One region of the Arthrobacter sp. StoSoilA2 genome, then DNA from elsewhere that is predicted to be linked to it. Evidence: riboswitches for the same ligand, from Rfam matches in the RefSeq annotation. Region 1 holds a riboswitch; each other region holds the start of a gene.
What was found. A riboswitch is a leader RNA that binds a small molecule or an ion and turns the genes downstream of it on or off. The one in region 1 is predicted to bind glycine.
Positions count from the first base shown of each region.

Region 2: linked by a shared signal. The riboswitch ahead of gcvP (aminomethyl-transferring glycine dehydrogenase) and the one ahead of cycA (D-serine/D-alanine/glycine transporter) in region 1 are both predicted to bind glycine.
Region 3: linked by a shared signal. The riboswitch ahead of gcvP (aminomethyl-transferring glycine dehydrogenase) and the one ahead of cycA (D-serine/D-alanine/glycine transporter) in region 1 are both predicted to bind glycine.

Region 1 covers NZ_AP024643.1:864,947-868,220, reverse strand. The annotation lists gene LDN82_RS04150 (ExeM/NucH family extracellular endonuclease) at 1-224, shown strand, start outside; gene cycA (D-serine/D-alanine/glycine transporter) at 305-1,792, opposite strand; glycine riboswitch at 1,938-2,036, opposite strand; gene LDN82_RS04140 (FAD/NAD(P)-binding protein) at 2,111-3,274, opposite strand, start outside.
Region 2 covers NZ_AP024643.1:1,008,614-1,011,887, forward strand. The annotation lists gene LDN82_RS04765 (MFS transporter) at 1-1,060, opposite strand, end outside; gene LDN82_RS04770 (TetR/AcrR family transcriptional regulator) at 1,134-1,673, shown strand; glycine riboswitch at 1,767-1,864, shown strand; gene gcvP (aminomethyl-transferring glycine dehydrogenase) at 2,050-3,274, shown strand, end outside.
Region 3 covers NZ_AP024643.1:4,681,841-4,685,114, reverse strand. The annotation lists gene LDN82_RS21425 (PucR family transcriptional regulator) at 1-1,134, shown strand, start outside; glycine riboswitch at 1,209-1,307, shown strand; gene gcvP (aminomethyl-transferring glycine dehydrogenase) at 1,456-3,274, shown strand, end outside.

The sequences.
Region 1 (3,274 bases):
TGAACCTCAAGGTTCCCGCGGCGGCAGCTGCAGGCAGTGGCACATTGGTGCTGACCGCCGTCGAGTCCGGAGCCGTGGTAAAGGCCCTGGTGACGGTTGCAGGGAGCGGCACGAATCCCCCGCAATGCACTCCGCCCACCAAACCGTCCAAGTGGTACGACGCCGTGGGCTGGTTGCACTACGCGTGGGCCTGGTTGGAGTACCAGAAGTGTCTGAGGGGCTAGGCGGCCCCTTCGCATAACCCGCCAAAAAGGTAGCCCCTCACGAGGATGACTCGTGAGGGGCTACCTTTTTGGATTTTCGCCTACTTCTTGGCGAGCTCGGGTTCCTCCGTGTGCTTGGCGTCCTTCTCAAGCTGCGCCTGGAACTCCCTAAAGCGAACCAGGTGCGCTGGCCGGCGACGCAGGATGACCCAGGCCACCCCCAGAATCAGGAACCACAGCGGCGTGGCCAGGAGCGCAGCAAAAGTGTCCGGCTGCGTGGTCAGGGTCCAAAGCACGAACGCAAAGAACGCAAAAACCACCCACACCATCACCACGCCGCCTGGCATTTTGAACGCCGAAGCATCATGCAGGTGTGGCCGCCGCTTGCGGAATGCAAGGTAGCTGGCCAGGATGATGGACCATACGAAGACGAAGCAGACAGCAGACACGGTGGTCACCATGTCGAACGCCTTGCCGATGTCCTGGCCGGCATACATGAGGACGACGCCGGACAGCAGCAGGACGCAGGAAAGGAACAGGGCGTTGCGGGGTACTTTGCGGCTTGAGAGCGCGCCAAACACAGCCGGCGCGTCGCCTTCCTGGGCCAGTCCGTAAACCATGCGGGACGTTGAGTAGATACCCGAGTTGGCTGAGGACATCGCAGAGCTGAGAACCACTAGGTTGACGATGGTAGCCGCCGCGCCCAGGCCGGCCAGGGTGAACATCGCAATGAATGGGCTGTGGCCGGCCGCGAACTGGGTCCACGGGGTGACCGACATCAGGATGATGAGGGCACCCACATAGAAGAGCAGCACGCGGATCGGAATCGAGTTGATGGCCTTGGGCAGGTTCTTCTCCGGGTCCTTGGCCTCGGCGGCCGTGGTGCCTACCAGTTCAATGCCGACGAAAGCGAAGACGGCGATCTGGAAACCGGCGACGAAGCCCATGAATTCGTTGGGGAAGAAGCCACCGTGGCTCCACAGGTTGGTGAAGCTGGCCGGTCCGGCGTCGGACTGGAATCCGCTGAAAATCATGAACAAACCGACGATGATCAGTGCCGCGATGGCGACGATCTTGATGAGGGCGAACCAGAATTCGGTCTCCCCGAATGCTTTCACAGTAGCCAGGTTCAGAAGCAGCAGGATTCCGATGGTGATCAATCCGGGCACCCAGAGTGGAAGGGACGGCCAGAGCTCCTTGGAGTACCCGGCGATCGCGATGACGTCGGCGATGCCGGTAATGACCCAGCAGAACCAGTAGGTCCAGCCGGTGAAGAACCCTGCCCAGGGACCCAGCAGGTCCGCTGCAAAGTCGCTGAAGGATTTGTAGTTCAGGTTGCTCAGGAGCAGCTCGCCCATGGCGCGCATGACGAAGAAGAGCATGAAGCCGATGATCATGTACACGAAAATGACGGATGGACCAGCGGCAGAAATGGTCTTTCCCGAGCCCATGAACAGGCCCGTGCCAATTGCACCGCCTATCGCGATCAGCTGGATGTGCCGGTTGCTGAGCTGCCGTTCGAGGTGTGGTTCGAGGTGTGGTGAGCCTGCTGGATGCGGGACCGAGGATGGTGGGCGCTGAATCGTCAAGAGGAACTCCATTGTTCAGGCGGCACTGGGTGCCACGATGATTCGGGTTCCTCCCCACTCTGTAGGTGGACCTGAGAGTTTCCGCAGGGATGGCCTGCTTGCACCTTCGGTGAGCCCGGATGCCCGGACTGCTTTCCAGAGTTGCCTCGCCGCGGCGGTACATGGGCCTGAGAGATTCCTGGGGAGGGTTTGCTCCTACGGCGCCTGACGGGATGTACCGGCAGGACTCTCCCGCCGCAGATCAAAAGCGCGCACCACTTTGCCGGTGATGCAGCTCACACACTAGCGAAGCATTGGACACACCGCAAACAAAGGCAGCTAGCTGGCCAGAATGCTACGGGCGATTTCGTCAGCATCCCGCAGGGTTCGCTGGCCACTGGCATAAGCCTTCCCGGTCGCTGGACGCGCCTCGGCAGCAATGGCCGTTCCCCACTGGGTCGCCGACAATTGCAGGCCCAAAACATACATCCCCCGGGTCACAGAGCCGTTGGACGCCACAGGCCGGTACGGGTGCGGTTCCACATCCAGTCCGGTTGTCTGCACCGGCGTGCCCTCGGCACTCATCATGATTTTGGTTCGCACAAGGCCTTCTGCCATGAGTTGTTCCAGGAGTGGAGAAATATTGATGCCCACCCTGTTGGCCGGCGACATCGCTTCAATCAACGTGGGTGCCTCCGCTGGCCCGTCGTGGACCCATGGAGAGACTGCCCGGAAAACCTTGGCGCTCCTATCCACACTGAACTTCGGGTCGGGTCCAACGAAACCCACGACGCCGGCACGCGCCAGAGCAGCCAACTGCTCCGAACGCAGTGCCGGGGCCCCGCTGGCAAGGCCTTCAACGAACGCTTCGAACCATCCCCTCAGTTCAGCGACCCACGATTCGTCCGTGATACCACCGTCTGCCACGACGGACTTCAGGATCGCCCTGCCGGTGTGCAGTGCGCCGATTGCCATTTTCACGGGATCCGCTTCGCCCAGTGCGGAGCGTCGTGCGTCGTCGTCCAGGTAGGCCGTTATCGCCAGATCCAGTTCCCGGCGGGACGCGAACGTTCGGCCTGCCAAGGGCGCAGCGAGTCCGCGGACATTCAGTCGGCGGGAGGCAAGCACGTGCTTGTCCACCAAGGCGGCGACGTCGCTTTCCCAGTTGGCGGTGGTGTGCGCGTGGGGCTGCAACGCGTCCTCAAGGTCCGCGAGGAACTGCGCTGCATCGCGGATGGCGGCAGGCTGCGACCTTGCCAGGGTGGAGTAATAGGCCCACAAGGCGTCCCGGTGCAGGAGCGGCCAAAGATCGTGGTCGAATCCGGGCTGGATACCGGCTGCCCTGAACCGGTCCACTGCTGCCTCGGTCAGGTAACGCATGGTGATGCTGCTGGGGTAATACCCTGCCAAACCGGCCTTGGCCCGGTACGGGGTTCCGCGCCGGGATGCTGCGATAATCCTGGGTTCCCTGCCCGAGGGCCGGTACTCGAGAACTCCGGCTCC
Region 2 (3,274 bases), 140 kb from region 1:
GGGTAAGTCCGCCGGCCACTACGAATCCTGGCCGGATGCGCTTTACCAGCGGGACCACTACCAGACCGGCGATGACCGTTGCCAGGAGCGCCAGAATCATTGCAATGCCCGCTTCCATGGGGGACTGGCCTTCAACCAGCTGCAAGTGCTGGGCGAAGAAGTAGATGAAGCCCGTCATGGAAAACAAGGACAGGACGTTGGCCACGATCGCTGTGCTGAATACCCGGTTGCTGAACAGGCGGACATCCAGCATTGGGTTCTCAAGTTGCCGCTGGCGACGGACAAACAGAACGCCCATCACCAGGCCGAAGACCATGAAGGCCGCTGCCGACACCCCGAATCCGTGAACAGCGAATTCCTTGATGCCGTACACGAACGGAGCCATCGTGATCACGGACAGCCCGATACTGGGCACGTCCACGCGGCCGGGGTTGGCGTCCTTGGATTCGGGAATGAGGACCCTGCCGAAGGCGAGGAGCGGCAGGAGCAGGAAGGTCGCCACCAGGAAGACAGCACCCCACCAGAAGTGCTCAACCAGCCAGCCACCGAAGATCGGGCCAAGGGCAGCGCCACCAGAGAATCCGGCGGCCCATACGGCGATCGCGAGCCGCCGGCGGTTCGGATCAGCAAAGATGTTCCGGATCAGGGACAGCGTTGACGGCATCAGCATCGCGCCGAACACGCCAAGGGCTGCGCGGCCGGCAATCAGCCATTCCGCGGAAGGCGCGAACGCCGTAGCAGCCGAAACCGCAGCGAAGCCGGTGCTGCCGATCAGCAGCAGCCGCCGTCGTCCGATCCTGTCGCCCAGGTTGCCCATGGAAACCAGCAATGCCGCCAACACGAGCGGGTAGGCGTCGATGATCCATAGGAGCTGCACGCCACCCACGTCCAGGGAGCGGGCAATTTCGGGCAGGGCGAACGTGAGCGCGGTGTTGTCGACGGCCACCAGCAGCACCGGGAACATCAGGAGTGCCAGGGCCGTCCAGTCGCGCCAAGGTGCGCCTCCACCCATGACAGGACGAGCGGAACGGGGAGCTTGGGTCGAGGACGGCGTGAACATGACAGCTACTGTACCGTCCAGACGGTACAGTTTCAAATTAAGCGCCGCCGACCCCGTAGGGAATGATGTACACATGCCACGAAAACCAGTTGCCAGGGATGCGGTCCTGGATGCCTACGAAGCCCTCCTCATCGAGGTGGGGGAGCGGGCCGCCACCCTCGATGCCGTTGCCAAGCGGGCGGGCGTCTCCAAGGGTGGGCTGCTTTATCACTTCCCCAGCAAGGAATCGCTGATCAGCGCCCTCCTTGAGCGCCTGGATCGGTTGGCCCAGGAAGACGTCGAGCAAATGAAGGCTGCGCCGGACGGCTCTGCGGTTTACTTCATCCGCTCCTCCCTATGGGCGGGAACCCCCATGGATCGGGCTTTGGTCGCTGCCACGAGACTGGCCGAAGTTGCGCATGAGGAGACCCGCCGCAGGTTTGCCGGAATCCAGCAGCAGTGGTTGGACGTCCTGGCCGAGGATGTTGGTCCGGAGGTTGCCAAAGCCGTCAGTTACATGGGCGACGGCCTGTATTTCAATGCCATGTTCGAGGGTGGCCAGGAAGGCGGCAAGGCCGGGCGGGAGGCCGACGTCGAGATCCTCCTTGGCATCCTGGACCGGCTCCGCAAGTAGCGGGCCATCCATTTGCGGCGACGCCCCCGACGTAGGACAATTGAGCCTTGTGGTGCGTCTTCACAGGGGCCCGCAAAAAATTGAATATGCCTTTGATCTGCGGCGGGAGAGTCCCGCAAGCAAGTGATGCGGGCGCCGTAGGAGCAAACCCTCCCCAGGAATCTCTCAGGCCCACGCACCGCCGCGGCGAGGCAACTCTGGAAAGTAGCAGGCCTTTTGCTGCGCCCTCTTGGCGCGGAAGAAGTGCTGTGCTCACCGACGGTGCAAGCGATCGTTGTTCAAGCAACACGCGGAAACTCTCAGGTCCAATACAGAGCGGGGAGGAACCCGAGCCGCTGTGGCGTACCCAACGCCGCCCAAGTAATGGAGTTCCTTCGTGACGGTTAGTTCAGCCTCCACCACCTTCGTCGACCGGCACATTGGCGCCCGCCGCCAGGCCGACATTGAAACCATGCTCAAGACGGTCGGCTACGACACCGTTGATTCCCTGGTTGATACAGCCGTTCCCAACGACATCCGCCAGGACGTTGCCCTCACCCTTGAAAACGCGCTCAGCGAAGTTGAGGTGCTGGCCGAGCTGCGCAAGCTTGCGTCCAAGAACAAGACCGCCGTCCAGATGATCGGCCAGGGCTACTACGACACCGTCACGCCGCCGGTTATCCGCAGGAACATCCTTGAATCCCCGGCCTGGTACACCGCGTACACGCCCTACCAGCCGGAAATCTCCCAGGGCCGCCTCGAAGCTCTGCTGAACTTCCAGACCATGGTCCAGGACCTCGTGGGCCTGCCGATCGCCAACGCCTCCCTTCTGGATGAAGCAACGGCAGTGGCCGAAGCCGTGCTGATGATGCGCCGCGCCAACAAGAACAAGGCCGCCCATGACGGCAAGACGGTCCTCGACGCCGACTGCCTTCCCCAGACCATTGCCATCGTGAAGGGCCGTGCCGAGGCACTCGGCTTCGAGGTTGAGGTCGCTGACCTTTCGCTCGGCCTCCCGGAAGGCGCCATCAACGGCGTCGTCCTGCAGCAGCCCGGCGTTTCCGGCCGCGTGTTCGATCACTCCGCCGTCATCGCTGACGCCAAGGAACGTGGCGCGCTCGTCACCGTGGCTGCAGACCTGCTCTCGCTGACGCTCATCACGCCTCCGGGCGAGCAGGGCGCCGATATCGCCGTCGGCTCCGCCCAGCGCCTGGGCGTTCCGCTGTTCTTCGGCGGCCCGCACGCCGCCTACATGGCCGTCCAGAAGGGCCTCGAGCGTTCCATGCCGGGACGTCTGGTGGGCGTTTCCAAGGACGACGCCGGTGTCCCCGCCTACCGCTTGGCGCTGCAGACCCGCGAGCAGCACATCCGGCGCGAGAAGGCCACGTCCAACATCTGCACGGCCCAGGCCCTGCTTGCCATCGTCGCCTCCATGTACGCCGTCTACCACGGTCCCGAAGGCCTGAAGGCAATCGCCGAAACCGCCCACGGTCACGCACGCAGCCTTGCAGCCTCACTGAAGGGCGCCGGCGTCGAGGTCCTTCACACATCCTTCTTCGACACCATCACCGTCCGCGTTCCCGGCAAAGCTGCCGGGATCGTAGCCGCTGCCGAGGCCAAGG
Region 3 (3,274 bases), 1.1 Mb from region 1:
GAAGAGTCCCGGCGCTTGCGGCAGACGGCCAGGGTTTACGACCTGCTCCGAACGGCCGGCGCCTCGGAGGACCATTGGCAGAGCCTGGTCCAACGGCTCGCCACCGAACTGGATGCGGAGCTGTTCGTGGTGGACCGCCGCTGCCTGCATCCCTGGCACCCGGAGGGACAGCCGGTCCCGGGGTTCCTTGCGGATGAATGGGCTCCGCTTTCCGGGCATGTGTCCTTGGCGGGTAAGAACTTCCAGTGGCACCGGATCCGGGGCCGGCACGTGCTGACCATGGACATCCCGACCCACGCCAACGCGCTCCTCGTGGTGCTGCCCAACAGCGAACCGCACCCGGACGCCGTCGTACTTCTGCACGCCGCAACGGTGCTGGGACTGCAGCTTTCGCGCATCGTCCTCTCGCTTGAAGGCCGCCATCGGCTGGCGGGTGAGTTCCTGCTGCAGGCCATGGATGGACGTTTGGGTGCGGCCGAGATGGAGAGCCGGCTGGCCGGTTTTGATGTTCCGCCCCAGGATTTCCTGCTCGCCTCGCTCTACGCGGACGCCGGCAATAAAGCAGCGGACGACGGCGACAGGCTGGCTAACGTGCACATCGAACTGTGGCGGCACGGGGTTGCGTCGGCTTCCCTGAAGCGGAACAACCGGCTGCACGTCGTGGTCCCTGCTGATGTGCCGGACGACATTTTGGTGCATTGCGCAGGGGCGGATGCCGCGATCGGGATCAGCGCTCCGGCGGCAGTGGCCGGCATTCAGCGCGCGCTGCAGGAGTCACTGTGGGCGCTCGGATCGGCCCGGGCGAACAAGCTTGGCTTGGCCCGTTACGCGCAGGGACCATCGTGGCTGGGGCTGACGGGTTTCGAGGAAGGAACTGCGCTGGTCCGGCGTCTCCTCGGCCCGATTTTCGATTACGAGCAGAGCCAGGAAGGCGATCTCATCGTCACGCTGAGGACCTATCTGGACTCGCAGCGTTCCTGGCAAAAGACCGCAGCTGCCCTGTTCGCGCATCGGCAAACCATCATCTATCGGATACGAAAAATCGGCGAATTGACGGGGCTGGACATGGGTGAAACCTCCACTGTTGCCCAGTTGTGGTTCGCTCTCCAGATCCACGAGGCAATGCACCGGTAGGTATCCCTTGCTTGCGCTTTTTCCAGATAACCCGCTATGGTGTGAACCGTGTCACTGACGTGACGCAATGCTTTTGATCTGTGGCGGGAGAGTCCTGCCGGTACATCCAGTCAGGCGCCGTAGGAGCAAATCCTCCCCAGGAATCTCTCAGGCCCACGTACCGCCACGGCGAGGCAACTCTGGAAAGCAGTCCAGGTAACTGGGCTCACCGACGGTGCAAGCAGGCAACCATTCCTGCGGAATCTCTCAGGTCCAATACAGAGCGGGGAGGAACCCACATCATCGTGGCGCACATAGGGCGCCTGAATCATGGAGTTCCTCTTGACTGTTCAATCAACCCCCACCGCTTTCGCGGACCGGCACATCGGCGCCCGCCGCCAGGCCGACGTTGACACCATGCTCAAGGCAATCGGCTACGACTCCGTAGACGGCCTGGTAGATGTTGCGGTCCCCGATTCCATCCGGCAAGCCACGCCGCTGACGCTTCAAGCCGCCCTTGGCGAGACCCAGGTCCTCGCCGAGCTCCGCAAGCTTGCGTCCAAGAACAAGACCGCCATCCAGCTGATCGGCCAGGGCTACTACGACACCGTCACGCCGCCGGTTATCCGCCGCAACATCCTTGAAGCGCCAGCCTGGTACACGGCGTACACGCCTTACCAGCCCGAGATTTCGCAGGGCCGCCTCGAAGCTCTCCTGAACTTCCAGACCATGGTCCAGGACCTCACCGGACTTCCCGTGGCCAACGCTTCGCTGCTGGATGAAGCCACCGCTGTGGCCGAGGCTGTGCTGCTGATGCGTCGCGCCAACAAGTCCAAAACCGCGAAGGACGGCAAGACCGTCCTGGACGCCGACCTCCTCCCGCAGACCATCGCCATCGTGAAGGGCCGCGCCGAGGCGCTCGGCTTCGAGGTGGAGATTGCCGACCTATCCGCCGGGCTTCCCGACGGCGAGATCAACGGCATCGTCCTGCAGCAGCCCGGCGTTTCGGGCCGCGTTTTCGACCACTCCGGCGTGATCGCTGACGCCAAGGAGCGCGGCGCGCTGGTCACTGTCGCTGCCGACCTTTTGGCGCTCACCCTCATCACGCCCCCGGGCGAGCAGGGCGCCGACATCGCCGTCGGAACTGCGCAGCGCTTTGGTGTTCCGCTGTTCTTCGGCGGCCCCCACGCTGCGTACATGGCAGTCCGCGAAGGCATGGAGCGCACGCTCCCGGGCCGCATCGTCGGCGTCTCCAAGGACAACGCCGGAGTCCCGGCCTACCGCCTGGCCCTTCAGACCCGCGAGCAGCACATCCGCCGCGAAAAGGCCACGTCCAACATCTGCACCGCGCAGGCACTGCTCGCCATCGTGGCGTCGATGTACGCGGTTTACCACGGTCCGGAAGGCCTGAAGGCGATCGCCGAAAGCGTGCACGGCCACGCCCGCACGCTGGCCACTGCCCTCAAGACCGCCGGCCGTGAACTCGTGTCTGAATCCTTCTTCGACACCCTCACTGTCCGCGTACCCGGCAAGGCTGACAAAGTCATCGCCGCCGCCGAAGCCCGCGGTATCAACCTGCGTCGCATCGATGCTGACACGGTTGGCGTTTCCCTCGATGAAACCACGACGCCGGAGGTCCTCTCTGCGGTAGCCGTCGCTTTTGGTGCCGGTCCGGTGAAGGACGCTTCCGGGTTTGAGCTGCCCTCAGACGTGGTCCGAACCAGTGATTTCCTGCAGCACCCCGTGTTCAACACGCACCGTTCCGAGACGCAGCTGTTGCGCTATATCCGCAAGCTGTCCGACCGGGACCTCGCACTGGATCGCACCATGATCCCGCTGGGTTCCTGCACCATGAAGCTCAACGCTACAGCTGAGATGGAAGCAATCTCCTGGCCGGAGTTCGCCTCGATCCACCCGTTCGCTCCGGATCACCAGACCGCTGGGTGGCGCGAGCTCATTGAAGGACTGGAAGCCGACCTCACTGAGATCACCGGCTACGACCAGGTCTCCATCCAGCCGAACGCCGGTTCGCAGGGTGAGCTCGCCGGCCTCCTTGCGATCCGCGGATACCATCTTTCCCGCGGCGACGAGCAGCGCAACGTGTGCCTGATTCCGGCCTCTGCCCACGGCACCAACGCGGCCTCGGCTGTGCTCGCTGGCA